2 regions of the Amycolatopsis sp. NPDC098790 genome follow, and region 2 is predicted to be linked to the other one. Evidence: riboswitches for the same ligand, from Rfam matches in the RefSeq annotation. Region 2 holds a riboswitch; the other holds the start of a gene.
What was found. A riboswitch is a leader RNA that binds a small molecule or an ion and turns the genes downstream of it on or off. The one in region 2 is predicted to bind thiamine pyrophosphate.

Region 1: linked by a shared signal. The riboswitch ahead of ACIQWX_RS12450 (thiamine ABC transporter substrate binding subunit) and the one ahead of thiC (phosphomethylpyrimidine synthase ThiC) in region 2 are both predicted to bind thiamine pyrophosphate.

The regions. Positions count from the first base shown of each region.
Region 1 covers NZ_JBIWAI010000001.1:2,475,999-2,491,611, reverse strand. The annotation lists gene ACIQWX_RS12460 (ABC transporter ATP-binding protein) at 4-1,011, opposite strand; gene ACIQWX_RS12455 (ABC transporter permease) at 1,011-2,636, opposite strand; gene ACIQWX_RS12450 (thiamine ABC transporter substrate binding subunit) at 2,612-3,664, opposite strand; TPP riboswitch at 3,686-3,793, opposite strand; gene ACIQWX_RS12445 (4a-hydroxytetrahydrobiopterin dehydratase) at 3,826-4,110, shown strand; gene ACIQWX_RS12440 (hypothetical protein) at 4,186-4,314, shown strand; gene ACIQWX_RS12435 (hypothetical protein) at 4,518-4,985, opposite strand; gene ACIQWX_RS12430 (ArsR family transcriptional regulator) at 4,985-5,572, opposite strand; gene ychF (redox-regulated ATPase YchF) at 5,617-6,699, opposite strand; gene ACIQWX_RS12420 (DNA-3-methyladenine glycosylase 2 family protein) at 6,790-8,178, shown strand; gene ACIQWX_RS12415 (DUF1737 domain-containing protein) at 8,337-8,528, opposite strand; gene ACIQWX_RS12410 (AAA family ATPase) at 8,550-11,501, opposite strand; gene ACIQWX_RS12405 (exonuclease SbcCD subunit D) at 11,498-12,649, opposite strand; gene ACIQWX_RS12400 (DNA recombination protein RmuC) at 12,986-13,900, shown strand; gene ACIQWX_RS12395 (DUF6542 domain-containing protein) at 14,458-15,402, shown strand.
Region 2 covers NZ_JBIWAI010000001.1:1,960,233-1,975,845, forward strand. The annotation lists gene thiD (bifunctional hydroxymethylpyrimidine kinase/phosphomethylpyrimidine kinase) at 1-526, opposite strand, end outside; gene thiC (phosphomethylpyrimidine synthase ThiC) at 523-2,157, opposite strand; TPP riboswitch at 2,151-2,272, opposite strand; gene ACIQWX_RS09865 (S1C family serine protease) at 2,311-3,222, opposite strand; gene ACIQWX_RS09870 (glycoside hydrolase family 15 protein) at 3,424-5,589, shown strand; gene ACIQWX_RS09875 (peptide deformylase) at 5,630-6,208, opposite strand; gene ACIQWX_RS09880 (DUF3263 domain-containing protein) at 6,364-6,672, shown strand; gene ACIQWX_RS09885 (LytR C-terminal domain-containing protein) at 6,669-7,295, shown strand; gene ACIQWX_RS09890 (AAA family ATPase) at 7,367-9,637, opposite strand; gene pssA (CDP-diacylglycerol--serine O-phosphatidyltransferase) at 9,662-10,609, opposite strand; gene ACIQWX_RS09900 (phosphatidylserine decarboxylase) at 10,613-11,338, opposite strand; gene ACIQWX_RS09905 (hypothetical protein) at 11,588-11,806, shown strand; gene ACIQWX_RS09910 (GlsB/YeaQ/YmgE family stress response membrane protein) at 11,847-12,131, opposite strand; gene ACIQWX_RS09915 (helix-turn-helix domain-containing protein) at 12,204-12,770, shown strand; gene ACIQWX_RS09920 (MFS transporter) at 12,767-14,020, shown strand; gene glp (gephyrin-like molybdotransferase Glp) at 13,974-15,167, opposite strand; gene ACIQWX_RS09930 (TIGR00266 family protein) at 15,241-15,613, shown strand, end outside.

The DNA.
Region 1 (15,613 bases), 520 kb from region 2:
CTCCTAGCCCACCAAGGCCACGCCGTCCGGGTCGAACTCCAATTTCACCGCGTCCCCCGCCCGCAGGTCCGAAGCCGCCGGGGCTACCGCGTCCACAGTGGACTCGCTCAGCTTCACCACCAGCCGCACGTGCTCGCGCCGGTGTACCGCCGCCACCACCTCACCGTCCACTCCGGACGCAGCCACCCGCAGCGCGTGCGGGCGCAGACCGAGCCGCACCGGGCCGTCCTCCGCCTCCGGCAACCCCACGTCGCCCAGAGATGTATGCGCCACTCCGCCGGCCACCACGCCCTCCACGAACGTCGTCACCCCCAGGAACCGGGCCACGTCGTCGTCCGACGGGTTGCGCCACACCCGGCGGACCGCTCCCTCCTGGCGCACTTCGCCCGCGTCCAGCACCGCCACCCGGTCGGCCAGTGTGAACGCCTCCTCCTGGTCGTGCGTCACCAGCAGCGCCGTGATCTTGCTGCGCCGCAACAGGTCCGCCAGGTCGATCGCCAGCTGTTCGCGCAACCCCGCGTCCAAACCGGACAGCGGCTCGTCCAGCAGCAGCAACCGCGGCTTCGGCGCCAACGCGCGCGCCAACGCCACCCGCTGGGCCTGGCCGCCCGACAGCTCCGTGACACGCCGTCGTTCGAAGCCCGAGAGCCCCACCAGTTCCAGCAGCTCGGCGACCCGCGGCGCCCACGAAGACCGCGGCAACCCGTGCATCCGGAGCCCGAACGCGATGTTCGCCGCGACGTCCCGGTGGCCGAACAGCTGGCCGTCCTGGAACACCAGGCCGAAGCCGCGCTTGTGGACCGGGACCGCGCCGAGGTCGTCGCCGTCCCAGCTCACCGCACCCCGCGCCGATGGCTCCAGTCCCGTGATCGCGCGCAGCAGCGTCGACTTGCCCGACCCCGACGGCCCCAGCAGGGCCAAGACTTCGCCGTCGGCGATGTCCAGGCGGACGTCGCGGACCGCCGCGAACGATCCGTAGTGGACAGTCAGGTCACGCACCGACAGCGCCATCAGAACTCTCCCACCCGGCCGCGCCCAAGCCGGTCGATCAGCGCGACCGCCAGCACCGTCACGAGCATCAACAGCGCGCACGCCGCGTACGCCATCTGGTTGTTCAGCTCCCCCGGACGTCCCATCAGGGACGCGATCGCGACCGGCAGCGTCGGCGCGGTCGGCCGGGCGAGGAAGCTCGTCGCGCCGAATTCGCCGAGCGCGACGACGAACCCGAAGCCGGCCGCCGCGACCAGTGGCCGCAGCGTCAGCGGCAGGTCGATCTCGCGCCACACCCTCAGCGGGCTCGCGCCGAGCGTCGACGCGGCCTGCCGCAATCGGACGTCGACCGAGCGCAGCACGGGCAGCACCATCCGCACGATCAGCGGGATGATCACCAGCGCCTGCGCCAGTGGTACAAGGTAAGGCGACGTCCGGAGGTCGCCCGGCAGCGCGTCCAGCGTCACCAGGTAGCCGAACCCGACGGTCACCGCGGACACCCCGAGCGGCAGCATCAGGACGGCGTCCATCGTCTCGCCCAGTCCGCGCGCGGCTGGGGCCGGCGACCGGCGCAGTGCCACCAGCACCACGGACGCGAGCACGCCGACGACCATCGCGAGCAGCGTCGCGTCGATCGCCACCTTCAGCGAGTTCACCGCGGCGTCCCACCCGGACACCTGCAGCGCACCCTTCTCGCCGGTACTGGTTAACGCTCGATAACCGGCGAGGCTCCACCCGTTCGCACCGGACACCGACTCGAGGAGCAGCGCGACGATCGGCGTCACCAGCAACGCCAGGACGACCCCCGCGGCACCGACGGCCCACCACTCGCCGCCACGCGGCCGCCGCGTCCCCCCGGACCCGATCCGGGCGCTGTCCTTGCGCCGTCGCGCGAGGCCGCCGAGCACCAGAGCTGCGACGACGGCGGCGAACTGGATCAGTGATAGAGCCGCCGCGCCGGACAGGTCCAGGAGGTCGACCGTGCGCAGGTAGATCTCGGTTTCCAGGGTCCGGTAGCGCGCCCCGCCCAGGATCAGGACGACGCCGAAGCTGGTGGCGCAGAACAGGAACACGACGGCCGCGGCGGACGCGATCGCGGGCGCCAGCGCGGGCAGCGTCACCGAGCGGAAGGCCCGCCACGGTGACGCACCCAGCGCGCGAGCGGCGTCGGTCGTCCGCGAGTCCAGCCGCGCCCACAGCCCGGCGACGGTCCGCGCGACGACGGCGACGTTGAAGAACGCGTTGGCCAGCACGATGGGCAGCACGCCGCCGTCCGGCCAGAGCGCCCGGAACGCCAGGCCGACGACGACGGTCGGCAGCACGAACGGCACCAGCACGAGCGTCCGCGCCAGGCCGACACCGGGGAGCCGCACCCGCGCGAGCAGGAACGCCACCGGCAGCCCGGCCACCACGGCCACGACCGTCGACGCGGCCGCGCTCGCGACGGTGAACCCGGCCAGCTGCCAGGTCCGCGCGTCGCCGAGGACGACGTCGAGGCCGCCCGCGGCGAACCCGCGCCCGATGATCGCGAGCACCGGCCACGCGAAGAACACCACCAGGAACCCGATGGGCGCCAGGCCGAGCAGTGCCAGGCCGAGGCCGCGGGCAGTCCGCGGTGGGGCTAGGACTGCACGAGCGTGCGCCATTCGCCGATCCACTTCTCGCGTCCGGCCTGCACCTGGTCCGCCGTGAGCGACTGCGGCTTCTGCGGCAGCGGCGCGACCTGCGCCCAGCCCGCGGGCAGGTCGACGCCCTGGCGCGCCGGGTAGACGTACATGTTCGCCGCCACCGTCGCCTGGAACTGCTGCGACAGCAGGAAGTCGACGACCTTGCGAGCGCTTTCGGTCTGCTTGCCGTTCGCCAGCACGCCGGCGTACTCGACCTGCCGGTAGCAGGTGTCGAGCAGCGCCTTGGTGCGCGGCTTGCCGTCGTCGCCGACCTCGGCGGCGGGCGAAGAGGCGTACGAGACGACGATCGGGCGCGGCCCCTTGCCGGACGAGCCGGAGAAGTCCTTGGTGTAGGCCTCTTCCCAGCCGCTGACGACCTTGAGCCCGTTGGCCTTCAGCTTCGCCCAGTAGTCCTTCCAGCCGGCTTCGCCGTACTTCGCGATGGTGCCGAGGAAGAAAGCCAGCCCGGGCGACGCCGTCGCCGGGTCCTCGGCGACCAGCAGGTCCTTGTACTTCGGGTCGGCGAGGTCGTCGTAGGACTCCGGCGCCGCGATCCCCTTGCTCGTGAAGTAGTTCGTGTCGACGTTGACGCAGACGTCGCCGACGTCGACCGCGGACAGCCGGTGCTCGGGGTCGACGGCGTAGCGCTGCGGCCCGCGGTCGGCCTCGGGGCTGGTGTAGGGCTCGAAGACACCTTCGGCGAGCGCGCGCGAGGCGAACGTCGAGTCGACGCCGTACGCGACGTCGCCGATCGGGTTGGCCTTGGTCAGCACGAGCTTGTTGGTCAGCGATCCGGCGTCGCCCTGCTTGAGCACGGAGATCTTGATGCCCGACTGCTTCTGGAAGGCGTCGAGCACCTCCTGCGGCGCCAGGAAGGAGTCGTGCGTCACGAGGGTGACGGTGGGCGTCTGCTGCGTGCCACCGTCACCGTCCGACAGCGAGCACCCCGCGGCGACGACGCTGACGGCGGCGACGGCCGTCGCGGCGCGAACAGCCCTGCTCTTCATCTACCCTCCTGCACTTCTCCGGACGAGGAGGGAAAGCCCTCCCTTCGCCGGCATGATCCGGTCAGGTGCGAACGGTCGCGGGGTGACCCGCCTCTCAGCCCGGCTGACCGGACTCCCGTGGCAACCGTGCAGCGTAGTCCAGGACGTACGACCATGGAGACATGACGGAAATCTTGAGCGACGCCGAGGCCGACGAACGGCTGGGCGCCGGCTGGACGCGGGCCGGCGCGGTGATTTCGCGCGAGGCGGAGCTGGCGAGCTTCCCGCAGGCGATCGAGGTGGTGGACCGCGTCGCGGTGCTGGCCGAAGCGGCCGACCACCACCCGGACATCGACATCCGCTGGCGCACGCTGACGTTCCGGCTTTCGACGCACTCGGCGGGCGGTTTGACGGAGAAGGACTTCGCCCTGGCGTCGGAGATCGACGCGGTGCTCTCTTCTTTGTGATCCCGGTAACTCTGAGTGCACTTTTCCGCGGTTTCGGCGTCTCTCGGTAAACAGCTTTGCTATGGAGGGACGGCAGTGACCCAGGCGATCGTGGTGGGAACGGCGGCATTCGCGGCGATGGTGGCGGCGGCGGGCGGGGTGGTCTGGTTCACCGCCCGCGGACGCCGTCACCCGGATGCCGGTGACTTCGATCACAGCCGCTAACGAAGGGCAAGATCAGCGCGCTGAGCAGGGCGGAAGCATCGGTTTCGGCCCTAGGAAACGCTATGAACAGCACCGCCGCTCTCACCCCCGCCCAGCGCGCCTGGATCAACGCCCTCGCCCCCGCGGTCGTGCTGATCGCGATCGCCCTGATGGGCCTCCTCGGCTGAGCCGGTCGCCGGCCCGGCTTCCGGGTCAGGCCGGCTTCAGTAGCTCGGCATGTTGGGAATGGCCTTCTCGGCCACTTCGATGAGCGCCAGCACCTTCGGCACGTCGGCCGCCACATCTTCGGCCGTCATCGACGGAGCCTCCGAAGACCGGTACGCGACTTCGTTGCGACGCGCCCGCATCCGGTTGAAGGGCCGCAGAACGTGTCCCAGCGGCGGATCCAGCTGCGCGAGGACCGCTTCGTAGACGGTCACGTGGCCACCGCGGCTCGTCACCCGCAGCCCCTGGTTCTGCAGGACGGCCGCCAGCGCGCGGCGGGCACTGTCGTAGGCCAGCGTGTAAGCGCCTTCCGGGTCCGTGTCCTGCAGCTGCCGCGCCGAAGCGAGGTGGGTGCGGGCCCGGACCAGCTCGGCCTCGGCGGCCTCCCGCGACGCGGGGACGTGCTCGATGGCGCCGCGCGCGATGAACGCGTCGATCCGTTCGCGCCCTTGGTTCCACTGCGGCATCAGGACTCCTGGTCGAGGTTCAGCCGGGCCAGCGGACGATCACGAACGCTGGTGAGGAACGGATCCGTCGTGTCCGCCGCCCACGACTCGGGCGAGATGCGATGCACGTTGACCTCGCGGCCCAGCCGTCGCGACGCGTTCTCGGCCAGGTCGAAGAGCTCGTCCGGATCGGGCGAACCGACGACGAGGACGTCGACGTCGCCGGGCGGCGGTCCCGGCTCGCCGCTGTAGCGCGCGGCCCAGGACCCGTAGATGTAGGCCTCGCGCACGCCCGCCAGCCCGGACAGGGCCTCGGCGAGCAGGGACATCGGCCCGAACGTGACCGCGATGACGTCACTCAGCGGACGGTAGAGCGGGGTGTCCGTGCGGGCTTTGACGAGCCGGCTCCGGCCCACCCGCCGGTCTTCCAGGATGCCGCCGCCGACCAGCCGCTCGACTTCGCGCAGTACGGCCGTGGGCGTGACGCCGCAGGCCTCGGCGAGCTCGGTGATGCTGTATTCGCGATCGGCGTGCAGCAGGACCAGCGCGAGCAGCTCGCCCTGCATGCGCGATCGCAGCAGGGGCAGCAGGCTCGGCGAAGCTTTCATTGGACGCAGCATATCCTGCGTCCAATGAAAGTAACAACCGGTGATCAGACGTTGAAGCGGAACTCCACCACGTCGCCGTCGGCCATGACGTAGTCCTTGCCCTCCATGCGGACCTTGCCCGCCGCGCGGGCCGCGGCCATCGTGCCCGCCTCCATCAGGTCGTCGTAGGAGACGATCTCCGCCTTGATGAAGCCGCGCTCGAAGTCCGTGTGGATCACGCCCGCCGCCTGGGGTGCCGTCGCGCCCTGGGGGATCGTCCAGGCGCGGGACTCCTTGGGGCCCGCCGTCAGGTACGTCTGCAGGCCCAGCGTGTGGAAGCCCGCGCGGGCCAGGGAGTACAGGCCCGGCTCCGGCTGGCCGACCGACTCGAGCAGCTCGCGGACCGACTCCTCGTCGTCCAGCTCCAGCAGCTCCGCCTCGACCTTCGCGTCGAGGAACACCGCGTCCGCCGGCGCGACCAGCTTGGTCAGCTCCTCGCGGCGGGCGTCGTCGGTGAGCACGGACTCGTCGGCGTTGAAGACGTAGAGGAACGGCTTCGTGGTCAGCAGGCTCAGCTCCCGCAACGCCTCGAAGTCGACCTCCTTCTGCGCCTGGAAGAGCGTGCGCCCGGCGTCGAGGATCTCCTTCGCCTTCTGGGCGTTGTCCAGCGCGGGCTTGTTCTCCTTCTTCGTCCGCGCTTCCTTCTCCAGCCGCGGCAGCGCCTTGTCCAGGGTCTGCAGGTCGGCGAGGATCAGCTCGGTGTTGATTGTCTCGATGTCGCTCGAAGGGTCGATCCGGCCGTCGACGTGCACGACGTCCGGGTCGTCGAACACGCGGATGACCTGGCAGATCGCGTTGGCCTCACGGATGTTCGCGAGGAACTTGTTGCCCAGCCCGGCACCCTCGGACGCGCCCTTCACGATGCCCGCGATGTCCACAAAGGACACCACGGCCGGGACCGTCTTCTCCGACTTGTACAGCTCGGCCAGCTTGTCCAGCCGGGGGTCCGGCAGCGGCACGACGCCGACGTTCGGCTCGATCGTCGCGAACGGGTAGTTCGCGGCGAGCACGTCGTTGCGGGTCAGCGCGTTGAACAGGGTGGACTTGCCGACGTTGGGCAGGCCGACGATACCGAGGGTGAGACTCACGATCCCGCAGTCTACGTGGGCCGCGCGGCCGGGGCCCACGCGCCCAACGCGGCGTCGGATTTCCGCCAGCGACCGCGCTGACCTGCTGGCATGCTCGAATCCATGGTCACCGACACGCTTGCCCTCTGGCGCGACGCCGAGCGCTGCTACCGCGTGGTCACCGCCCGCGACTCCCGCTTCGACGGCCAGTTCATCATGGCGGTCCGCACCACGGGCATCTACTGCCGTCCGTCGTGCCCGGCGTCGACGCCGAAGGAGCGGAACGTCCGCTTCTTCCCGACGTCGGCGGCCGCGCAGGCCAACGGCTTCCGCGCCTGCCGCCGCTGCCTGCCGGACGCGGTGCCCGGCTCGCCGGACTGGAACGTGCGCGCCGACCTCGCGGCGCGGGCGATGCGCCTGATCTCCGACGGGACGGTGGAGCGCGAAGGCGTCCCCGGCCTGGCGCGACGGCTCGGCTATTCGGAACGCCAGCTCGGCCGGGTGCTCACCGCCGAGCTGGGCGCGGGCCCGCTCGCGCTGGCCAGGGCGCACCGCGCGCACTCGGCCCGGCTGCTGATCGAGGTGTCGGAGCTACCGCTGACGGACGTCGCCTTCGCGGCGGGCTTCTCCAGCGTGCGGCAGTTCAACGAGACGATCCGCGAGGTGTTCGCGACGACGCCGTCGCAGCTGCGCGCCTTCGCCGCGTCTCGACGTCGACACGACGTGAGCGGAACCCGGCTCAGCCTCCGGTTGCCGTTCCGGCCGCCGTTCGACGCTGTCGGGTTGCTTCGCTTCTTCGCGGCTCACGCGGTTCCGGGCGTCGAAGAGGTGACGTCGACGTCTTACGCGCGGACGTTGCGGCTCGCGCACGGCACCGGCGTGGTCCGGCTGACGCCTTCGTCCGACCACGTGCGCTGCGAGCTGACGCTGACGGACCTGCGCGACCTGGGCAGCGCGGTCAGCCGCGTGCGCCGGCTGCTCGACCTCGACGCCGACCCGGCGGCGGTCACCCGGGTCCTCGGCGCTGATGGGGCGCTGGCCCCGGTGGTGGCGGCCGTGCCGGGGATCCGGGTCCCGGGTGCGGTGGACGGCGAGGAGCTGCTGCTCCGGGCGGTGCTGGAGGGGCCGCTGCCGCCCGGCGACGAGGTTCCGGGCGAGTGGGGCGTGACGCGGCTGTTCCCGACTGCGGCGCAGATCGCCTCGACGGGTCACCCGGTGGCCGAGGCGCTGGCTTCGGGGCAGCTGGACGTGCACGTGGGCCGGGACGCGGCCGACCTGCGGGCGGAGTTGCTGACGTGGGTCGGCCCGTCGACCGCGGACAACGTGGTGATGCGCGTGCTCGGCGCGCCGGACGTGTTGCTGATCGACGACCCCGCGGTCCGTCGCGGGGCCGAGGCGCTGGGCATCGCGCCGGGCTCGCTGCCGGAGCGGGCGCGCGCGTGGACGCCGTGGTGCTCGTACGCGGGGAGGTACTTGCGCCACGCGGCCGGACACGGCTGAGGTCGCGCGGCGGGGCGCCCGGCAGACCTCGACCTGGCTGGCGCCAGCCGGGTCACCGACCGGCCGCCACCCGCTGTCGGCCCGACCCGGCCGGCACTCTCGCTCGGGGCCAGCCCACTCCGGCCGGCCCCTTCGCTCGGCCACACTCGCCCCCGGCGTCAGCCTTCGATGCCGTGCCAGAGGAGCGCCTGCGCCACGATCACCTGGTTGCCGTCGAACGTGGCGGCCGGCGAACCGTGGAGCCGGTAGCCCAGCTCCAGTGCCTCGCTGACCCGGTGGCAGAACTTGGCGTCGTCCGGGCCGGTGAGCAGGCGGTAGCGGGGCAGGTCGTTCGGGGGCGCGTCCGTCATGGCTTCATCTTGTCCGAGTCGTCAACCGGCGCGCACCTCCACTGTCGAGCCCGTGCGGGACTTCCGGACCCGCAGCCGCGTGGGGATGCGCTGCCGCAGCTCCTCGACGTGGGACACCAGGCCGACCACCCGGCCGCCCGCGCGGAGCTCGTCGAGGATGTTCATCACCACGTCGAGGGTTTCGGCGTCCAGCGTGCCGAACCCCTCGTCGACGAACAGCGTGTCCAGCAACGCGCCGCCCGTCTCGCCCGCCACGACGTCGGCCAGCCCGAGCGCCAGTGCCAGCGACGCCAGGAACGACTCGCCGCCGGACAGCGTCTTCGCCGGGCGGATCGTGCCCGAGTAGTCGTCCAGCACGTCGATGCCCAGCCCGCCGCGGGTGCCGCGCGCGCCCGCCGCGTCCGAGTGCACGAACGAGTACCGCCCCTGGCTCATCGTGCGCAGCCGGTGGGTCGCGGCGACCGCCACCTCTTCGAGCCGCGCCGCCAGCACGTACGAGCGCAACGACATCTTCCGGCTGTTCTGCCCGCGCCCGTTGACGACGTCCGCGAGCGCGCGTAGCTCCGCGTACGCCGCTTCGGCCGGTGCGAGGCCGGCGAGTGCCTCGCGCAGCAGGACGGCCAGCCGCGTCAGCTCGTCGTGCTGGGCGGTCGCCACCCGCAGCGCCGCGTACGCGGAGTCGGCACGCGCCCGCGCCAGCTGGGCCGCATCGGCTGCGCGGTCGACGTCCGCGACATCGTCCGGCGAGATCCCGAACAGGTCCGGCTCGGACAGCAACGCCCGCGCCCCCGCCGCAGCGGCTTCCGCCTCGGCGATGCCCTGCTCAAGCTTTTCGATCTGTTCGTCCGGCAGCATCGCGGCCCGCGCCTTCTTCAGCGACGTGAATCCCTTCGCCTTGACCGCGGCCTCGACCAGCGCGCGCTGCTGGGCGACGCGCTCCCGGGCGCCCGCGACGGCCGTTCGGGCCTCGGCGACCCCTTCGAGGGCCTCGGCCAGCCCGACCAGGTGCGTCCGCCGGGCCGTGACGTCCGCGAACTCGCCGCGCCCGGCGACGAGCCGGCGTTCGCGCTCGGCCAGCCGTTCCTCGAGGGCCCGGACGTCGGTCGTGGCCTCGGTCGCCGCCTGTTCGGCTTGACGACGGCGTTCGGTCCGCAGCTCCAGATCGCGCTCGAGGAGAACGACCTGCTCGCCGAGCTTCGCCTTCCCGGCCGCCCGCTCGGTCAGGCCGGCGACCGTGGAGCGCGCTTCGGCCAGCTCCGCGGTGATCGACTCGGCCGTGCGCCCGGCCAGCCGTTCGACCAGCCCGGCCAGCCGCGCCTTCGCTTCCTCCAGCGCGACGACCACCCGCTGCCGCACGGCGTCCGCCGCCTGCTCGGCTTCCTCGGCGGCGCGTTCCTCCGCCGGGTCGACCAGTTCGGCGTCCCGGTTCGCCGGTGCCGGGTGCTCGGCCGACCCGCAGACCGGGCAGGGTGCGCCGGCCGGCAGCGCGGCGGCCAGCTCGGCCGCCATCCCGTCGAGCCGCCGCTCGCGCAGGTCGAGCCGCCGCTGCCGGGCCTCTTGGTGAGCGTCGACGACCTCGCGCAGTTTCGCTTCCCCGCGCCCGACTTTCGCTTGTGCCTCAGGGAGTTCCGCCGCGTCACGTGCGAAGGCCCGCAGCTCGTCCACCCTGGCGCGGGCGCCGTCGAGCTTCGCTTCGGCTTCGGCAGCCGCGAGGGCGTCCGCGCGCAGCTTGGCCAGCTGCCCCGGGATAGCGGCCAGCTCGCTGGTCAGGGCTTCGGCCTGCTGCTGAGCCGTGACGGCGGCCAGTTTTCGGTCGTCCCGACGCATGACGTCGAGCTGCTGTTGCTCGGCCTCTGCGACCAGCTCCGCAACCGCGCCGGCCTCTTCGCGCGCGGTGGCCGCCCGCGCCTTGAGGTCGCCGGTCGCCCGGGTGCCGAACTCCCGCAGCCGAGCGCCACGCTCTTTCTCCGCCTGCTCGGCTTCGGTCAGTTCCGCGGCCCGCCGGTCCAGCAGGTCGGCCTCCACGGCGACCCCGGCCGCCCGCCGCGCGGCCGCGACCTCCTGGGCCCACTCGGCGCGTTGCGGCGCCTGCTCGGTGATCTCCACGAGCCGCAGGTGCGCCGTGCGGACCCGGCGGATCTTCTCGGCGCCCGCGCGTTCTTCCTGCAGGTAGACGTCCGCGCGCTGCGCTGCCGACCGCGTCCGCTCCTCTTCGGCGGTGACTTGCCCGACGCGTTCGGCGGACGCCGCCAGCACGACGTCGACCCACTCCGCCACTTCGGACTCGGGTGGATCCTGCTGGGCTTCTTGCGCGTACCGGGCCAGCAGCTCGCGCACTTTTCCTTGGCGCTGCTCGAGTTCCCGGCCGCGCTCGACGCGCAGGTTCGCGAACCAGCGTTCGACGTCGGCGAAGCGTTCGGTGCCGAACAGCCTTTCGAGGAGCTTCTCGCGCTCGGCGGTGTCGGATCGCAGGAATCGCGCGAACTCGCCCTGCGGCAGCAGCACCACTTGGAAGAACTGGGCCGCCGTCATCCCCAGCAGCCGCTCGACGGTGCGCGCGACCTCCTCGATCCGGATCAGGCCCTCGGGCGGCAGGCCGGCGGGCGCGGCGCCGACCCAGCTCAGCGACACCTTCGCCTGCTGGGTGGTCGTGCCCTCGCCACGCCGTTTCGGCCGCTGGTACTCCGGGTTGCGCAGGATCTTCAGCCGGTGGCCCTGCACGGTCAGCTCCAGCGCGACCTCGGTGATCTGGTCGGGCTCGGCGAGGTCGCAACGCAGCCGCTTGGCCTCGTTGCGGGCGCCGGGAACCACGCCGAACAGGGCGAACGCGATCGCGTCGAGCAACGTGGTCTTGCCCGCACCCGTTTCGCCGTGCAGGAGGAAGAGACCGTCGGCGCCGAGCACGTCGAAGTCGACCACTTCGCGTGCGCAGTACGGCCCGAAGGCTTCGACCTCCAGCCTGTGCAGCCTCATTTCGCGAGCGCCCCCCGGTCGGCCGCTTCCAGGGCCCGGAACAGGAGCTGCTCTTCGCTTTCGGTGGGCGGGGCACCGCGGCAGTCGTCGAGGAAGCTGCGCGAAACCTCGATGTCCGACCGGCCGCGGACGGCGTCGGAGTACCGCAGCGGGGCACCGCTGTGCCCGCCTTCGGGTTCCCACTCCAGGTGCACCGCGAACGGGAACCGCTCGCGCAGCCGCCGCATCGCGTCCACCGGACGCACCCGGTCGGTGACCGTGACCGACAGGAAGTGCTCGAGGAGCTGGTCGTGTTCCGGCCTCACGAGCAGGTCTTCGAGCTCGCCGCGCAGGGTGGCGAGCGCTCTCGGCACCGGCAGCTCGTGCCGGCGGACGTCGGCGAGCCCGCAGGCGTCGAAGTCGAGCAGCCAGACCGATTTGCGTTGCCGCGCCTCGGAAAACGAGTACGCCAGCGGGCTGCCGGAGTACCGCAGGTGCTCGGCCAGCGTCTGCGGGCCGTGGAGGTGGCCGAGCGCCACGTAGTCGACGCCGTCGAAGACCGAGCCGGGCACCTGCTCGACCCCGCCGACCGCGATCGTGCGCTCGGAGTCGGTCGGCTCGCCGCCGGTGACGAAGGCGTGCGCCAGAACGACGGATCGCACCCCGGGCCGGGTTTCGAGGTCCGCGCGGATCCGCCGCATGGCCTCGGTGAGCACGCCGGTGTGGCCGCGCGCGTCCGGCACGCCCAGCGCGTGGCGCGCCGGTTCCGGTTCCAGGTAAGGGATTCCGTAGACGGCGACCGGGCCGTGGGTGTCTTCGAGGAGTACCGGCTCGGCCAGCCCGCCGGCGGTGGTGCGCAGGTGCAGCCCGCCCGCCGCGGCGAACTCCGCGAAGGCGCCGAGCCGAGGCGCGGAGTCGTGGTTTCCGGGCGTGACGATCAATTGCGCGCCCGCAGCGCGGATCCGCGCGACCGCCGCGGTGGCCACCCGGACGGCCTCGGCCGACGGCACCGCGCGGTCGTAGATGTCGCCTGCCACCAGGACGGCGTCGACCGCCTCACCGGCCACGAGGTCGGCGAGGTGCCCGAGCACCGCTTCTTGTTCCGCGAGCAGGTCGGCGCCGTGGAACGTGCGGCCGATGTGCCAGTCGGAGGTGTGCAGGAATCTCACGAGGGCCAAGGTACGACCCGGCCCCGACGAAATCGCGGCGACTCGCCGCAGACTCACTCGAACGTGTGTACGAACACTAGCAGGTACCCGGTTCGACGGCGATCGTAGTGCCGACGCTGTGGAAGCCGAAGCGGTGACGGCGAGCGCGATGTGCCTCGGGGTCCGTGAGCGCCGCAGGGGTCGGAGCGGCGTGCGGGACCGGACACGCCCTGCCGGAATTTCATTTGTTCGCAGGTCAGCTACCCAGAGCGACGGTTCGGCTCCGGTTTTTGTCGGTGCTGTCCGCCATGATGTCTGCGCGGTCCGAACCAGGCGGCCCGGAGGGAGGAGACGGAAGTGGCGACAGTGCTGACCACCGCGGCGATCGTGCTGGCGGTCCTGCTGCTGTTCGCCGTCGCGGTGCTGTGGCGGCTGTACAACGACGGGATGCGCCGGGCGGACGCGGCGGCCCGGCAGGTGGCGGCCGAGCGGGCGAAGTCGGACCAGCAGCAGCTGGCGTTGCGGCGCTACGAGGTCGCGTTCGCCTCGATCAGCGGGCGCGGCGAACTGGGCGAGCAGGTGCTGGTGGAGACCGCGCGAGCGCTGGGGCTGCGGGAGAACCTGCACTTCACGCTGCAGACGGACGTGGGCGGCGGCGGCTCGGCGAAACCGGACATGGTGCTGCGCGTGGGCGGCGACCGCACGGTGCCGGTGGACGCGAAGGCGAGCATGGCGATCTGGGCGGAGGCGGTCGAGACCGACGACCCGGAGGAACGGATCGACGCGTTGCGCGCGCACGTCCGGCAGATCCGGTCGCGGGCGGCCGAACTGGCTGGCAAGGGTTACCAGCGCTGGGCGGACGCGATCTACGGGACGATCATGTTCGTCCCCTCCGACGCGGCCGTGGTCGCGGCGCTGGACACCGACCCGGAGCTGCTGCGCTGGCTCATCGACCGGCGGGTGTTCCTGTGCGGGCCGACCGGCTTCGGGGTACTGGCCTCGGCGGCGCTGTTCGCGGCGAGCGACCGGACACTGGAGGCCGACGTCGAGCAGGTGCGAGCCGGAGCGGCGGCCGCACACCGCGCGGCGGCCGGCGCGGTGGAGGCACTGAACCTGTCGAGCACGCACCTGCAGCGGTTCCTGTCGGCGCGACGGCGGGAGCTGGAGGCATTGGAGGTGTTCCGGGCGACGGTGGCACCACTGACGGACGCGGCCGGTAGTCCGGCCGCGGTTCCGCAGGTGCGGAAGGGGGACGAGCTGGCGGCTAGCTGAGTGGATTGGGTCGGCGGCGCGGGCGGGTTCGGCGGCCGGGCAGGTCGGGCGGCACAGGCAAAACCGGGCGGCTCGGCGGTCCGGGCGGGCTCGGCGGCGCGGGCAGGTCCGGCAGGATCGGCGCGCGGGCAGGTCCGGTGGGTCGGGCTGAGCGGGCAATTCCGGCAGTGCGCGCTGAGCGAGCGGTTCTGGCGGTGTGAGCGAGTCGGCCGAACCGAGATGACTGAACCTCGGCTTCACGGGTATCCCGGCCGAACCGGTGGCCGCGATGCGGGCGGGCGCGCACCCGCGGCTGCCAGCGCCGGTTGTCCGAAATGCCTCTTCGACCAGCGGTTCGCCGACACCGGCAGGCCGGACCGGCCGTAAGCCCCTCACCTGCGGCGACCTGAACGCCCGGGCGGCGGAAAGGAGACAAACCGGCAGCGCGTGCCAAGGGTCTGGACCACAGCCGGGCGACACCCGGCGGGCCTCTCGGGTCACGCCGCCGGGTGGCGATACCCCCACGTCGGCGGCGGTGCTGGCAAGATCTTCACAACCACGAGATACGGTGTTGTCTCGTGACCGCGATTCGCGATCGCCAGAGCGATCCAGATGCCGACGACGCCTCCGTACCGTGGGACGAGCGTCCTGTCGTCGGTTCGAGGCGCGGGCTGCCGTGGTGGGCCGCGGTGCTCGTCGGGTTCGGCCTGGCGATCGTCGGCGCCCTCATCGGCAAGCCGAGCCAGGGCAGCATCCCGGTGATCTTCACCGTCTGCTACATCGCCGGGGCCGTCATCGCGGTCTGCGCGGTGCGGCGGCGAGGGCTGTTCGGGCCGATGGTGATGCCGCCGCTCGTGCTGGCCGTGGTCGTTCCCGGCGTGATCCTGCTGACGTCGGGCTCTCAAGGCGACGACATGCTGTCCAAGGCCCTGAACATCGGCACGCCGCTGATCAACGGCTTCCCGACCATGGCGATCACCACCGGCATCACGCTGCTGATCGGGTTCGTCCGGATCTTCCGCGAACGCGACCCGGACGCCCCGAAGAAGGCTGCCAAGGGCAAGGCGGCCGACCGCCGCCGGACGGACGAAGACGAAGAGAAGCCGTCGACGCGGGCCGCGGCCACCTCGGCCGGCGGTCGTCCGCGGCCGCCCGGGACGAGCCGCACCGGCCAGACACCGGTGCCCCCACGACGCGGCGGCCGTGACGGCGAACCGCCGCGACGGCCCCGCCCGCCCGCGGACGCCGAACGCCGTGCCCCGGCCGACGGCGAACGGCGGGCGACGCGCGGTGGCGCTCCCGCCGAACGCGACCGTGGTGCACGCAAGCCACCGCCATCCGGCTCCGGCCGGCGAACGCCGCCCCCGGCGGACAGCGACCCGCGCCGGCGCGGCGACGCCCCCCGGCGGCGTCCGCGCCCACCCGCGGAGGACGGCCGCGACACGCCGCCGCCGCGCCGCCCCTCCGGCGGCCGAGGTGCCCCGCCGCGCCGAAACCGTCCTTGGGACGACGAAGAACGCTGACGACCAGCGAAAAAGGCCGGTCACCATCCGCGGATGGTGACCGGCCTTTCGCATACGCGGCTTCGAAGGCGGCGACGACCGGCAGCGCGGCGCCATCTCGCGCGGCTGCGAAGGCGCGAGTTGCCCGGCAACCACAGCTCCCCGCAAGCCCACAGGCAAGTACGCGAATTCGGAGACGGCTGGCGGGCCGGAGCCGGGGCGCGCGACTGCA
Region 2 (15,613 bases):
CCTTGACGAGCACCCACTGCGACCCGAACTCCAGCAGTGCCTCCGCCGCCGCGCGCTGGGAGGTCGCGTCGGACACCGAGATGCCCGTCAGCAGGCCGACTTCGTCCAGGTTCGGCGTGATCAGCGTCGCGCGGGGGAACAGCTCCGTGCGGATCGCCTCCAGCGCGTCCTCGCGCAGCAGCGCGTGACCCGTCATCGACGCCGCCACCGGGTCGACCACCAGCGGGCCCACCTCGACCTCGTCGAGGGTCTTGGCGACCGACCGGATGATCTCCGCCGTCGCCAGCATTCCCGTCTTCGCCGCGTTCACGCCCATGTCGGACGCCACCGCCTTGATCTGCGCGGTCACCACGTCGGCCGGGATCTCCGTGAAACCCTGTACGCCCAACGAGTTCTGCACGGTGACCGCGGTCAGCGCCACCAGCCCGTGGAGGCCGTGGGCGAAGAACGTCCGCAGGTCCGCCTGGATGCCCGCACCACCGCCGGAGTCCGAGCCGGCGATGGTGAGGGCAGTGGGCGGTGTCATGGCTGAACTACGGGCAGGTAGACCTGGCCGCCGGACTCGGTGAACTCGGCCGACTTCGAAGCCATGCCGGCCTCGATGGCCTCCACGGTGGACAGACCGTGCTCCTCGGCGTACTTGCGGACGTCCTGCGTGATCCGCATCGAGCAGAACTTCGGCCCGCACATCGAGCAGAAGTGCGCGGTCTTGGCCGGCTCGGCGGGCAGTGTCTCGTCGTGGAACGAGCGCGCGGTGTCGGGGTCCAGGGACAGGTTGAACTGGTCGTTCCAGCGGAACTCGAAGCGCGCCTTCGACAGCTCGTCGTCCCACTCCTGCGCGTACTGGTGCCCCTTGGCCAGGTCGGCGGCGTGCGCGGCGATCTTGTACGTGATCACGCCGGTCTTGACGTCGTCGCGGTTCGGCAGGCCGAGGTGCTCCTTCGGCGTGACGTAGCACAGCATCGCCGTGCCGTACCAGCCGATCTGGGCCGCGCCGATGGCCGACGTGATGTGGTCATAAGCCGGCGCGATGTCCGTCGCGAGTGGACCGAGCGTGTAGAAAGGTGCTTCGCCGCAGAGCTTTTCTTCCAGCTCGACGTTCTCCTTGATCTTGTGCATCGGCACGTGGCCGGGGCCCTCGATCATCACCTGGACGTCGTGCGACCGCGCGATGTGCGTGAGCTCGCCCAGCGTTTCCAGCTCGGCGAACTGGGCGCGGTCGTTGGCGTCGGCGATCGAACCCGGGCGCAGGCCGTCGCCGAGGGAGAACGTGACGTCGTACTGCCGGAGGATCTCGCAGAGCTCCTCGAAGTGCGTGTACAAAAAGGACTCTTGGTGATGTGCGAGGCACCACGCGGCCATGATCGAACCGCCGCGGCTGACGATCCCGGTGACGCGCCGGGCGGTCAGCGGGATGTAGCGCAGCAGCACGCCGGCGTGCACGGTGACGTAGTCGACGCCCTGTTCGCACTGCTCGATGATCGTGTCGCGGTAGATCTCCCACGACAGCTTTTCCGGTTCGCCGTCGACCTTCTCCAGTGCCTGGTAGATCGGCACGGTGCCGACCGGGACCGGCGAGTTGCGGATGATCCACTCGCGCGTCTCGTGGATCCGCTTGCCGGTGGAGAGGTCCATGATCGTGTCGGCGCCCCAGCGGGTCGCCCAGACCATCTTGTCGACCTCTTCCTCGACCGACGACCAGACGGCCGAGTTGCCCATGTTGGCGTTGATCTTCACGAGGAAGTTCTTGCCGATGATCATCGGCTCGGTTTCGGGGTGCTTGCGGTTGACCGGGATCACCGCACGCCCGCGGGCCACCTCGTCGCGCACGAACTCCGCGGAAACCCGTTCACGGGCCGCGATGTACTCCATTTCGCGCGTGATGACACCCTGTTTGGCCCAGCCGAGCTGGGTGTTGTGCTCGCGCCCGTCGGCCCAGCCGGCGCGCAGCCGGTGGAGTCCACTGTGGACGTCGATGGCCACGTCGGGATCCGTGTACGGGCCCGAAGTGTCGTAGACGTCGAAGTGCTCGCCGTTCGAGAGGTCGATCCGGCGGGCAGGAACACGCAAACCGGATTCGGTCTGGTGGTAAACCTTGTGCGAGCCCGTGATCGGGCCGGTCGTGACGGAGACGTGCTTGTTCTCCAATGTCGTCAACGACTTTCACTCCCTACGCCGGCATTACCCGGTCAGGTTCATGCGGTCGGTGACGCCGGGAAAACCCCAGTCACCCTCTCAGCCCGCCATGGCGCGAGCTCCCGCGTTGGTGTTGTGCCACCGACCATGCCACGCCGGAGCGCGATACTCAAGTCACCCGACCAACTCGGCCGGAGTGGCGTAGACGTCGACCATGGCTCCGTTGCGCAGCACGGTGATCGGCAGTGCGGTGCCGATCACTTCCGCGAACAGCTGCCGCTGGATGCCTTGCGCGTCCGAGACGCGGGTGCGGCCGACGGTCAGCACGAGGTCCCCGGCGCGCAGTCCGGCCCGCTCGGCGGGGCCGCCGGACACGACTTCGCGCACCCGCAGCCCGGCGGCCTGCCCGGTGCGCTCGGCGACGTCGTCCGGCAGCGGCGCGGGCACGCCGACGACGCCGAGGTACGCGCGCCGCACCCGGCCCTCGACGACGAGCGTGTCGATGATCCGCCGAGTGGTCGCGTTGATCGGCACGGCGAGCCCGAGCCCGACGCCGGCGACCGCGGTGTTGACGCCGACGACCCGGCCGGCGGAGTCGGCGAGCGCGCCGCCGGAGTTGCCGGGGTTGAGCGCGGCGTCGGTCTGGATGACGTCCTCGATCACCCGCCCGGCGCGGCCGTGGCGCACCGGCAACGCCCGGCCGAGCGCGCTGACGACGCCGGCGGTGACGGTGCCGGAGAACCCGAGCGGGCTCCCGATGGCCACGACGAGCTGCCCGACGACGAGGTTGTCGGCGTCGCCGAGCTGAGCGGCCGACGGCGTCTCGCCGCGAGCCCGCAGCACGGCGAGATCGGACAGCGGGTCGGCGCCGACGACGTCGAAGGGCACTTCGCTACCGTCCGCGAAGGTCGCGACGCCGCGCCGGTGATCGGCGACGACGTGGGCGTTGGTGAGCAGGTGGCCGTCGTCGGCGAAGACGACGGCCGACCCGCTGCCGCGCGCGAGCTGGACCCCGGCGACGTGCGGGGTGACGGTCTTCGCGACCGTGCTGACCACGCGCGAGTAGGCGTCCATCGCGTCTTCCATGAGGGCACCTCGATTACACCGTTGCAGGTACTTCAAGTTTGCTCCCGAAAGAGGTGGACGGTGGTTCGCTGTCCGTGAACCGCCGACCGGACCAGTGACGGTCAGTGGTTCACCGGTTCGGACCATGCGCCGGTGAAGGATCGGCGAGACACTTCCAGGCGCTTCTGTAACGGTGCAGAAGCGATCTTCTGTGGGGTTGATATGCGCAAACTCATGTTCGGCGCCCTCGCTGGGCTGCTGGTCACCGGCCTGATCCCGGCGACCGCGGCGGCGCAGGGCGAGGCTCCCGGCGCTCCGGGCGCCCATCCCAGCTGGCTGCCCGCCAACAAGACCGGTTTCGGCACGGCTCACAACCGGTCGAGCAACGTCTGGTTCACCCTCCAAGGTGGCCAGATGTCCGAGGTCTACTACCCGGACCTGTCGACGCCGAGCGTCCGGTCGATGAACTTCGTCGTCACCGACGGCCGCAGCTTCGCGACCGTCGACTACACCGCGAAGTCGCAGCAGGTCCGGCGCACCGACGACGACAGCCTGGTCTACGAGCAGACGATCACCGACGACCAGCACCGCTGGCGCCTGCGCAAGACCTACGTCACCGACCCGGCCGCCACGACGGTGCTGGTGGACGTCGACTTCCAGTCGCTCACCGGGCGGCCGTACCAGCTCTACGCGGTCGCCGACCCGGACCTCACCAACGACGGTTCGGACGACTCCGCCGCGCGTAAGGGCGACGCCGTCACCGCGCAGGACGCCACGAACGCCGCCGCCCTGACCGCCAAGCCCGCCTTCACGAAGACGAGCGTCGGCTACGCGGGCGCGTCCGACGGGAACACGCAGCTCACCAAGACGTTCAAGCTGACCACCTACGACACCGCCGCCAAGGGCAACGTCCTGCTGACCGGGCAGACCGCGGCCGACGGCGTCCGCAACCGGCACGTCACCCTCGCGCTCGGCATGGGCGCGAAGGCCGGCGACGCGCTCGGCAGCGCGCAGGCGTCGCAGCGACGCGGCGTCCGCGACATCACGCGCGCGTACGACCGCGGCTGGCAGCAGTACCTGCGCGGGGTGAGCAAGCCGCCGTCGTCGCTGAAGACCGACGCCGAGCGCGACCTATACAAGGCGTCGATGCTGACGCTCGCCGCGAGCGAGGACAAGCACCACCCGGGCGCGTTCATCGCGTCGCCGAGCATGCCGTGGCGGTTCGGGAACAACGACCCCGAGTGGTCGCCGTCCGGCACCTACCACCTGGTCTGGCCGCGCGACCTCTACCAGATCGCGACCGGGCTGGCCGCCGGCGGCGACACGGCCGCGGCGAACCGTTCGGTGTCCTACATGTTCGGCACGCAGCAGCAGCCCGACGGGCACATGCCGCAGAACAGCCGCGTCGACGGCGTCCCGTACTGGACGTCGATCCAGCTCGACGAAACCGCTTTCCCGATCGTGCTGGCCCAGCAGCTCGGCCGCAACGACCTGTGGCCCGGCGTCCGCAAGGCCGCCGACTTCATCCTCGGCTACCGGGGCCCGAACGGGCAGCCTTCGCCGTACACGCAGCAGGAGCGGTGGGAGGAGCAGGACGGCTGGTCCCCGTCGACGATCGCGTCGGTGATCGCCGGGCTGGTCTGCGCGGCGGACATCGCGTCGCACAACGGCGCGGCCACCGACGCCGCCCGCTACCTCGCCGCGGCCGACAAGATGAAGGCCGACCTGCCGAAGCAGACGATCACCACGAACGGGCCGCTGTCGAAGGACCCGTACTTCGTCCGCCTGACCAAGGACGCCAACGCGAACAACGGGACGACGTACAACCTCGGCAACTCGAGCGTGACCATGGACCAGCGCGCGGTCACCGACGCGGGCTTCCTCGACCTCGTCCGGCTCGGCATCTACCGCGCGGACGACCCGGTGATCCGCAACAGCATCCGCGTCACCGACAAGGACATCGCGTTCACGACCCCGACCGGGCAGTTCTGGCACCGGTACACGAAGGACGGCTACGGCGAGCAGGCCGACGGTTCGCCGTGGGACTACACGTTCCCGGCCGAAAGCCGCACGACGTTCGGCCGGCTCTGGCCGCTGCTGGCGGGTGAGCGCGGCGAGTACGAGCTGACGCTCGGCGACCCGGCCTCGGCGGCGCGGCGGCTGCGTGACCTCGGCCGGGTCAGCAGCTCGGCGGAGACCATGCCGGAGCAGGTGTGGGACGAGAACCCGCCGTCCGGGCAGACCGGCTTCCCGCCGGGCACGCCCAACGCGTCGGCGACCCCGCTGGCCTGGACGCACGCGCAGTACGTCCGGCTCGCGCAGGACGTCAAGGCGGGCTCGGTCCTGGAGACGCCGCGCGTGGTCCGCTGCCACTTCCTCGGCTGCTGAACCGGCGAAGGGCCCCTCGATCGAGGGGCCCTTCGTGGTCTCAGATGACGGCGCCGTCGTCCTCGGGGGTTTTCGGCGGGAGCCACGAGTTGCCCGGGACGCCCCACTTGTTGTGCTTCAGCATCTTCTTCGCCGCGCGTGCGTGGCGGCCGACCAGGCGGTCCAAGTAGATGTACCCGTCCAGGTGGTCGGTTTCGTGCTGCAGGCAGCGCGCGAAGTAGCCGGTGCCCTCGACCTCGATCGGGTTGCCCTCGATGTCGGAGCCGGTCACCTTCGCCCACTTCGCGCGGCCCGTCGGGTACGACTCGCCGGGCGCTGAGAGGCAGCCCTCCCAGTCGTCGTCCGGGTCCGGCATGGTTTCCGGGATCTCCGACGTCTCGAGCTTCGGGTTGACCACGACGCCCTTGTGCCGCACGCCTTCGTCGTCCGGGCAGTCGTAGACGAACACCCGCAGGTCGAGGCCGATCTGGTTGGCCGCGAGGCCGACGCCCTCGGCGGCGTACATCGTCTCGAACATGTCGTCCACGAGCGTGCGCAGCTGCGCGTCGAACTCGGTGATCTCCCGGGTCGGCTGGTGCAGCACGGGTTCGCCGGCGATAACGATGGGGTGGATGGTCACGGCGAGCCAGTTTAGTCGGACCCTTCTGGTAGACCTGCATCAGACCGTGACGCGCCGACGTCGAAGCCCACGTCGGCGGCCGCTTCCGTGGTTGAATGGCGCCCGCGGAAGAGCTAGGTCTGATTCGCCATGACGCCCGATTGAGAGGGACTCGGATGGACGCCGCGGAGTCGATGGCTGAGCCGCAGCCGTCGCCGCCGAAGCCCGTGCCCGGCCTGACCGAACGCGAGGTCGAGATCCTCGCCTTCGAGCGCCAGTGGTGGCGACACGCCGGGGCGAAGGAGAACGCCATCCGCGAACGCTTCGATCTGTCCGCCACTCGCTACTACCAGCTGCTCAACAAGCTGCTGGAGAAGCCGGAGGCGATCGAGGCCGACCCGATGCTGGTGAAGCGGCTGCGCAAGACCCGCGCCGCCCGCCAGCGCAAACGAGGTGCCCGGCGACTGGGGATCGAGCTGAAATGAGCGTGTTTTCGGGAATGTCCCGGCCGATGAAGGCCGCGGGCGTCGCCCTGGTCGGCGTGGCGATCATCGCCGCGGTCATCGGCGGGATCACCGCACTGGGCGGGGGCAACGGGTCCGACGAGGCCGGGCCGAGCGGCACGACGACGCAGCCGGGCACGTCCGGCGGGACGTCGGCGCCGCCCGCCACTTCGTCGACGGCCACCCCGCCCTCGACCTCGACGAACCCGTCGTCGCCCACCCCGCCGCCGGCGACGACCACGCCACCCGCTGGCCAGCCCACGCCGGGACAGCCGGGTCAGCCCGGTGACCAGCAGGCGTCCAACAAGTGGGTGACCGTCCGGGTCTTCAACAACTCGACGATCAAGGGCCTGGCGGACCGCGCGGCCGAGGACTTCCGCGGCGGCGGCTGGAACGTCAACGAGGTCAGCAACTACTCGCAGGGCGTCATCCCGACGACGACGGCGTTCTACCGCCCGGGCACCGACGAGGAAGCCGCGGCCAAGCAGCTCGCGCAGGAGTTCGGCATCAAGGCCGAGCCCCGCTTCCCGGGCATCGAGAGCGCGAGCCCCGGCGTGATCGTCATCGTGACCAAGGAATACGAGTCCGGCCACAAGGGCAGCTGACGCACCTGCTTCACACCACAAAGCCGCACTTTCCCTAGGAAAGTGCGGCTTTGTGGTGCAAAGCGGGAAGTTCAGTCGCCGGCCTGGGTCTTCGCGTACGCCTCCAGCGTGGCGAGCTGGGCCGGGTCGAGGCTTGGCCGGACCGTCTTGCGGGCCGCGTCCAGGTGCGCCGCGGTGACTTCGCGGGCCTCCAGTGACTCGCGCATCGCCGTCAGCGCCGCCTCGCGGATCAGCGCCGCGCAGTCGGCCGCCGAGTAGCCGTCCAGAGTGGACGCCACCTCGGTGAGGTCCACATCGGACGCCAGCGGCGTGTTCTTCGAGCTGGCGGCGAGGATCGCGGCGCGGGCCTCGGCGTCCGGCGGCGGCACGTAGACGCGGCGCTCGAGCCGTCCCGGCCGCAGCAACGCCGGGTCGACCAGCTCCGGCCGGTTCGTCGCGCCCAGCACGACGACCTCGCGCATCGGCTCGACACCGTCCAATTCGGTCAGCAGCGCCGCGACCACGCGGTCGGCGACCCCGGAGTCCGACGACTGGCCGCGGCGCGGGGCCAGCGCGTCGATCTCGTCCAGGAAGATCAGCGACGGCGCGGCCTCGGCGGCCCGGCGGAACAGCTCCCGCACCGCGCGCTCGGACTCGCCGACCCACTTGTCCATCAGTTCGGCGCCCTTGACCGCGAAGACGTTCAGCGCGCCGGTGCCGGCCAGCGCCCGGACCAGGAACGTCTTGCCGCCGCCGGGCGGGCCGTACAGCAGCACGCCACGCGGCGGTTCGACGCCGAGCCGCGCGAACGAGTCCGGGTACCGCAGCGGCCACAGCACCGCCTCGGTGAGCGACTGCTTGACGTCGACCATGTTGCCGACGTCGTCCAGGGTCAGGCCGCCGGTGGCCAGGTTGTCCGAAGTGGACATCGAGACCGGCCGGACGGTGGCCAGCGCGTCCAGCAGGTCCTGCTGCGAGATGCGCGGCTCCTCGGCCTCGCGCTGGCGCAAGGCCGCGCGCAACGCGGCGTCGCGGCGCAACGCGATGAGGTCCGCGGCGACGAACCCCGGCGTCCGCTCGGCGAGGACGCCGCAGTCGATGCCGGTGTCGAGCGGGACGTCGCGGAGCAGGACGTTCAGCAGTTCGCGGCGCGTTTTCGCGTCCGGCAGCGCGAGGGACAGCTCCCGGTCCAGCAGGTCGGCGGCGCGCAGGCGCGGGTCGGCGGACTCGGCGCGGGCCGTCGTCGCGACGACGGCGAAGCGCTCGCGCCGCAGTGCCGTCCGCAGCTCCTCGAGCACGACGGTCGCGACCGGCGGCGGCGTGGCCGCGGGCAGCAGCGCGTCGACGTCGGTGAGCAGCAGGACCGTGGGCCCGTCGGCCGCGCGGACGGCCTCGCGCAGGCGCGCGACCGCGACGTTCGGGTCCAGCACGGCGAGGTTCGGGGCGGCCACCGGCACCACGCGGATGTCGGCCTCGTTCGCCACCGACCGCACGAGCGTCGCCTTGCCGACGCCTTCGGGGCCGGACAGCAGGACGCCGAGGTGGGCGGGCGCGCCCAGCCGGGCCAGCAGCTCGGGGCGGTGGAACGCGAGGTCGAACCACTCGGCGAGCTTGCGCGCGGCCGCCTCGGCGCCGATCAGGTCGGCCAGCGGGACGGCGGGTTCGGCGGCCTCCTCGACCACGGCGACTTCGTCTTCGACGATCTCCGCGTCGATCCACTCCTCGGCCGCGGTGACGGCGGAGGTGCGCACGAGCGCGGTCGCCGTCCGGGGCGCGGCGGGTTCGGGGGCGGGCCGGGCGCCGTCGCGCCAGACGACCACAGTGGACGGTCCGACCGCGACGGTGCCGGCCGGCTCGGTCGCGGTGACGGTGAGCAGCTCGTTGGTCCAGGTCGCGCCGATCGCCCGCGACAGCTGGCCGCGCAGGCCGGCCGGGTCGGACCCCGGCTGCGGCGCGAGGTCCTGCGGCAGCAGGGAAACGGCGTCGCCGACGGTGAGCACCTTGCCGATCAGGGCGAGCCGCAGCATGTGCGGGCTGACCGAGACGCTGGCCAGCCGCGACCCGGCGACGGTGACCGTCTTGGCCGCGGCGACGTCGGCCGGCGCGACCACGACCTCGGCGCCTTCGGTGACGCCGAGGTTCGACATGGTGACGTCGTCGGTGAGGACGATCCCGGGCACGTCGGCCTCGTCGGTCGGCGCGGCGAGGGCGGCGCTGACCCGGGCGCCGGTGAGGTGCACGGCGTCCCAGGCCCGCAGGCCGAGGGCGTCGAGGACTTCGGGGTGCAGCCGGACGACACCGCGGCGGGTGTCCAGCGCGGACGGCGTGTGCCGGACGGTCAGCGTGATCTGCGGGTGGCTCACGCCGTTCACCCTAGCGATCCGGAGCTACTTGCGGCGCAGGCCGATCTGCCGCCATGACCGGCGCCGCGGCCCCTGGCCGTTCTCTGACGTTCCTCGCGGAGTCCGGACCGTCTCCCGCGGCAGCCGGACCGCGCGAACCGCGCCCGCCACCCGGCGGCGCAGCGGCGGCCGCAAGCCCAGGCGGCGCGACGAACGGGCCCGGCGGATCGCCCGGCGCTCGCGCGGCGGGACCGTCCACGCCTCCGGGTGCGCCGCCAGCCAGCGGTGCCGGTAGACCGAGTACGGGATGTGCGCCAGGTACAGGACCATCGCCACGAGCAGCGCGACCAGCGGGAACTGGATGATCGCCGCGGCCAGCAGGGCCACGCCGATCAGCAGCGGGGCGATCGCCTTGGCCGGGGCCTTGACCGTCTTCAGCGACAGCGTCGGGATGCGGCTGATCAGCAGGGCCGCGATCGCGATCGTCCACGCCCACACGACGTACTGCGAGGACCACCAGCCCGAACCCCACTGCAGGTACGCCACCAGCGGCAGCATCGCCAGCAGGCCGCCGGCCGGGGCCGGGACGCCGACGAAGAACTCGCTCGCGTACGGGGGCTGCTCGGTGTCGTCCAGCAGCGTGTTGAAGCGCGCCAGCCGCAGGATCATGCAGACGGCGAAGATCAGCGACGCCACCCAGCCGATCCGGTCCGCGCCCGTCTGCCACACGTAGATGACCAGCGCCGGGGCGACGCCGAAGGAGATGCCGTCGGACAGCGAGTCCAGCTCCGCGCCCATTTTCGACGTCGCGTCCAGGAGACGCGCGATCCGGCCGTCCAGGCTGTCGAGCACCGCCGCGATGCCGATCGAGGCGATCGCCATCGCGTAGTTCTTCGTCAGCGCGAACTGCACGGCCGACAGCCCCGCGCACAGCGCGAGCACGGTGATGGCGTTCGGCAGCAACCGGACGCCGGGGGTGGTCACGCGGACCATCGATCAGCCTTTCGCAGGCGCGGCAGGGAGTTCGGCGATCACGGTCTCGCCGCCGATCGTGCGCTGACCCTTGCTCACCAGCACGGTCGAGCCCGGCGGAAGGTAGAGGTCGACCCGCGAGCCGAACCGGATGATGCCGTAGGTCGACGCGGCGCCGACCTTGTCGCCCTCGCGGATCTCGCAGAGGATGCGGCGCGCGACCAGCCCGGCGATCTGCACGACGACGAGCTCGTGGCCGTCTTCGGTGCGCATCAGCACGGAGTTGCGTTCGTTGTCGTCGCTGGCCTTGTCCAGGTCGGCGGAGAGGAACTTGCCCGGCCGGTAGGCGACGCGCTCGATCACGCCGTTCGCCGGCACGCGCTGGACGTGCACGTCGAACACCGAGAGGAACACCGACACGCGCATCCGCGGCTCGGCAGGCAGGCCCAGCTCGGCGGGCGGGACGGCTTCCTCGATCAGCGACACCAGCCCGTCGGCCGACGCGAGCGCGACGCCGTCACGCGGCGGCGGGACCCGCTTCGGCTCGCGGAAGAACGCGGCGGTCGCCACGGTCGCGAGCGCCCCGACGAGTCCGAGGCGCTTGGAGAACCGGCGCGCGAGCAGCGTCGCGGCGATCCCGCCCGCCACGAACGGCCGGCCGGCCGGGTGCATCGGCGGCAGCGTCTCGCGGGCGAGCTGCAGGGCGTGTGCGACGGGGTTGGCGCCGGGCTCCGGCCGGGTGCCGCTCATGGTCGGGTCCCCTGGTTTCGTGTCGGAAGGAGGTGTCGGCGCCGGGGTCCGGCCGCCGCGTACGGGCGCCACCACGCTACCGCTGCCCCAGGCGGGGCTCGCCGCGTGCCCCTGGTCGGCTCCCTCGCGAGGGTGTCCCCGCAGCGGGTGGGAGGGACCACATCCCGGTAACGCTTGGTCGAATTCAGCGACAACTCTCAGTAGTTGACGCCGTTCGGGGCGCTGCCACTTGAGCCTTGGGAGGGGACGATGACCGATCACCGCGATCCAGCCGACGCCCGCCTCGACGAGCTGTTCGGGGCGTGGCTGGCGGAGATCGACGAGGTGCCGCTGCCGGCCCTGCTGGACCCGCTGCGCGCCGTCGACGTGGTGCTCGAAGCGAAGAAGCGGAACCGGGGCCGGGTGCATCCGCCCCCCGACGGCGCATGCACCCGGCCACCGGGAGATGCGCGTGAGGAAGCAGTTTAGCGGCTGATGGCCGGTTGATCACCGAATGTCCGAGCAAAAGTTACGAACGGTCACTCGGACGGCGGCCGACACCGGTTACGAGCCGCAGGATCGCCAGCAGCACGACGGCGCCGAGGATGGCCACGCCGAAGCTGGGGAAGTCGAAGTCGAACGTCTTGGACTGGCCGGTCGCGAGCCGGTAGAGCAGCCCGCCGAGCGCCGCGCCGACCACGCCGACGAGTACGCTGACCAGGCAACCTTGCCGGCGCCGGTCCCGGCCGCCGACGACCAGGTTCCCGGCCCAGCCGACGATCGCCCCGAAGATCACCCATGCGACGAAACCCATGGCGGGAGCTTACGCGAACGCTTGCACAAGAGCCATTGCACAAGAGGTGTTGTACAACTACTCTTGTGCGTCATGGTGAGGGAAGAGAACGTCCGGGAGATCCGGGACTCGAAGGCACTGGCCGCGATCGCGCACCCGCTGCGCCACCGCCTGCTGGACCTGCTGCACCTCGACGGCCCGGCGACGGCGTCGCTGCTGGCGGAGAAGACGGACCAGGCGGTGGGGAACATCAGCCACCACCTCAAGGTGCTGGCGGCCAGCGAGCTCATCGAGGAGGCGCCCGAGCTGGCCAGGGACCGCCGGGAACGGTGGTGGCGGCGGACCTCCAGCGCGATCAAGTGGGGCGCCCAGGACTTCCCCGACGACCCGATCGCCGAAGCGGCCGAGGTGCTGACCCTCGACCACCAGCACGCGATCGCCCGCGAGTGGCTGGTCAAGCGCGACACCTATCCCGAGGAGTGGCGCGGGGCGCTGTTCAGCATCGACGGCTGGGCGCGGCTGTCCATCGCCGAACTGGCCGAGCTGAACGACCGGATCGTCGTGATGCTCGCCGAGTACCGGAACCGCGCCGTGCCGGACGACGACGTCGAGCGCCGTCCGGTCTTCTTCGCCGCGCGGACTTCGCTGGGCCAGCCGTGAAGGGGCTCTGGGGGAACAGGGACTTCCGGCTGCTCTGGACCGGCGAGACCACGAGCATGCTCGGCAGCATGGTCGCGACCACGGCGTTGCCGCTGGTCGCGGTGGTCACGCTGGACGCGAGCACATTCCAGGTCGCGCTCCTGACCGCGGCGGCCTGGCTGCCCTGGCTGCTCGTCGGCCTGCCCGCCGGCGCGTGGGTCGACCGGCTGCCGAAGCGCCCGGTCATGCTGATCTGCAACACGGTGTCGATGGCGGTGTTCGGGAGCATCCCGCTCGCGGCCGCGTTCGGCGTGCTCACGATGTCGTTCCTGCTGGTCGCGGCCCTCCTCGGCGGCGTCGCGAAGGTGTTCTTCAGCCTCGCCTACCGCGCTTACCTGCCGTCGCTGGTCCCCGGCGGCGACCTCCTGGGCGCCAACGCGAAGCTGCAGGGCAGCGAGTCGGCGACGCAGGTCGCCGGGCCCGGCCTGGCCGGCCTGCTGGCTCAGGCGTTCGGGCCGGTCAGCGGCGTTCTCGCGGACGCCGTCAGCTTCGGCGTCTCGGTGCTGTGCGTGCGGGCGATCCGAGTCCGCGAGGCCGTGGTCCCGCCGGCCCGGACGCGGCTGCGCAGCCAGATCGCCGAGGGCCTCCGGTTCGTCGCCGGCGACCGGTACCTGCGGTCGATGATGGCGTTCGCCGCCGTCTCGAACCTCGCGCTGTCCGGGTACCAGGCCATCCAGATCGTCTTCCTGTCCCGCACGCTCGGCGCGGCACCCGGCCTGGTCGGCCTGGTCCTGGCGGTGGCAGCGACCGGCGGAGTGCTCGGCGCGGCGCTGGCCGGCCGCCTCGGCGCGCGCTTCGGCGCCGCCCGCGCGTTCCTGCTGTGCGAGCTGTTCGCCGCGCCGATGATGCTGCTCGGGCCGCTGAGCGGACCGGGCTGGGGGCTCGGGCTCTTCGTCCTCGCCGAGTTCGGCGTCTGCGCCGGTGTCGTGGCCTCGAACGTGCTGACCACGACGTTCCGGCAGCAGTACTGCCCGCCCGAGCTGTTCGGCCGGATCACCTCCAGCGCGTCGCTGGTCGCCTACGGCACGATCCCGCTCGCCGGCGTGCTCGGTGGCGTGCTGGGCGAGACGATCGGCGTCCGCGAGACGCTGTGGGTGATGTCCGGCGTGCTGATCGCCGCGCTCCCGCTGCTCGCGCCGTACCGGAGGCTGCGGGAGTTCCCGGCTAGAGCAGCAGGACGTCCACCTCGTCGCCTTCCGCTGCCGACGTGACGTCCTCCGGCAGCACGATCAGGCAGTTGGCCTGCGTGAACGCGGCCAGCAGGTGCGAGCCAGGCCCGCCGCGCGGCCCGACGACCCCGGTGACCTCGCGGTCGGACGGCGTGAACACGCCCCGGCGGTACTGGCGGCGGCCGGCCGGCGAGGACATCGCCTCCAGCAGCCGGGCCCGCACGCGCCGGCGCGAGACGTCGGTGTGGCCCATGGCCGTCAGCAGCGCCGGGCGCAGGAACGCCTCGAACGACACGAGCACGCTGACGGGGTTGCCGGGCAGGGTCACGACCGGCACTCCCTGCCAGCGTCCGCAGCCCTGCGGCCCGCCCGGCTGCATCGCGATCTTCGCGAACTCGACGCCCTGGCCGGACAGCGCGTCCTTCACCACTTCGTACGCGCCCGCGCTGACGCCACCGGAGGTGACGAGCAGATCGGCGTCGGCGAGCTTCGGCTCGATGACCTTGCGGAACTCCTCGACGTCGTCGACGACGCTGCGGACCACCTCGACCTCGCAGCCGAGGCCGCGGACCGCGGCGGCGAGCATCACGCTGTTGGACTCGTAGATCTGGCCGTGCCGCAGCGGCGCGGGCGCGTCGATCAGCTCGGTGCCGGTGGAGGCGATCAGCACCCGCAGCGGCCGGTGCACCCGCACCTCGGCGAGCCCGACCGCGGCGGCCAGGCCGAGCTGGGAGTGGCCGAGGACGGTCCCGGCGTGCAGGGCGAGGGCGCCTTCGAGGACGTCCTCACCGGAGCGCCGGATGTGCGCGCCTTCGGTGGCCGTGGCGGAGATCGTCACGGTCTCGGTGCCGCCGTCGGTGTCCTCGACCATCACGACGGCGTCCGCGCCGGGCGGCAGCGGCGCGCCGGTCATGATCCGGTGCGCGGTGCCCGGTTCCAGCGGCCGGACGTCGACCCGGCCCGCCGGGATGTCGTCGGCGACCGGCAGGGTCACCGGTGCCGCGGCGACGTCGGCGGCGCGGACCGCGTAGCCGTCCATCGCGGAGTTGTCGAAGGGCGGGAGGGACACGCCGGCCCGCACGTCTTCGGCGAGCACGAGGCCGGCCGCGGCGGCGAGGGGCAGGGCGGTCGCGGGGGAGGTGCCCAGGAGCGCGGCCACTTTGTCGCGGTAGTCGTCGACGGAGATCACCGGACCATCCTCCCCGCGTTTCGCGGGCGTGCAAGACTCTGCCCCGTCACAGGCACGCCGTAGGGGAGCACGCATGCAGGTCGGAGTCCGTCAACAGCCCTCGTTCGCCGTCGCCCGGCTGATGCTGGCGCCCGGGGAGCCGTGCCAGGTCGAGTCCGGCGCCATGATGGCCACCAGCTACGGCGTGCAGGTCCAGTCGCAGGCCCAGGGCGGGATCATGAAGGGCCTCGGGCGCGCGTTCCTCTCCGGCGAGTCCTTCTTCATCTCCACCTTCACCGCGCCGCAGAACGGCGGCTGGGTCGACGTCGCGGCCAACCTGCCCGGCGACATCCAGGTGATCACCCTCGACGGCCGCACCGGCTGGGCCGTCACCCGCGGCTGCTGGCTCGCGTCGTCGCACGGCGTGCAGACGGAGACCAAGTGGGGCGGCATGAAGAACCTGATGG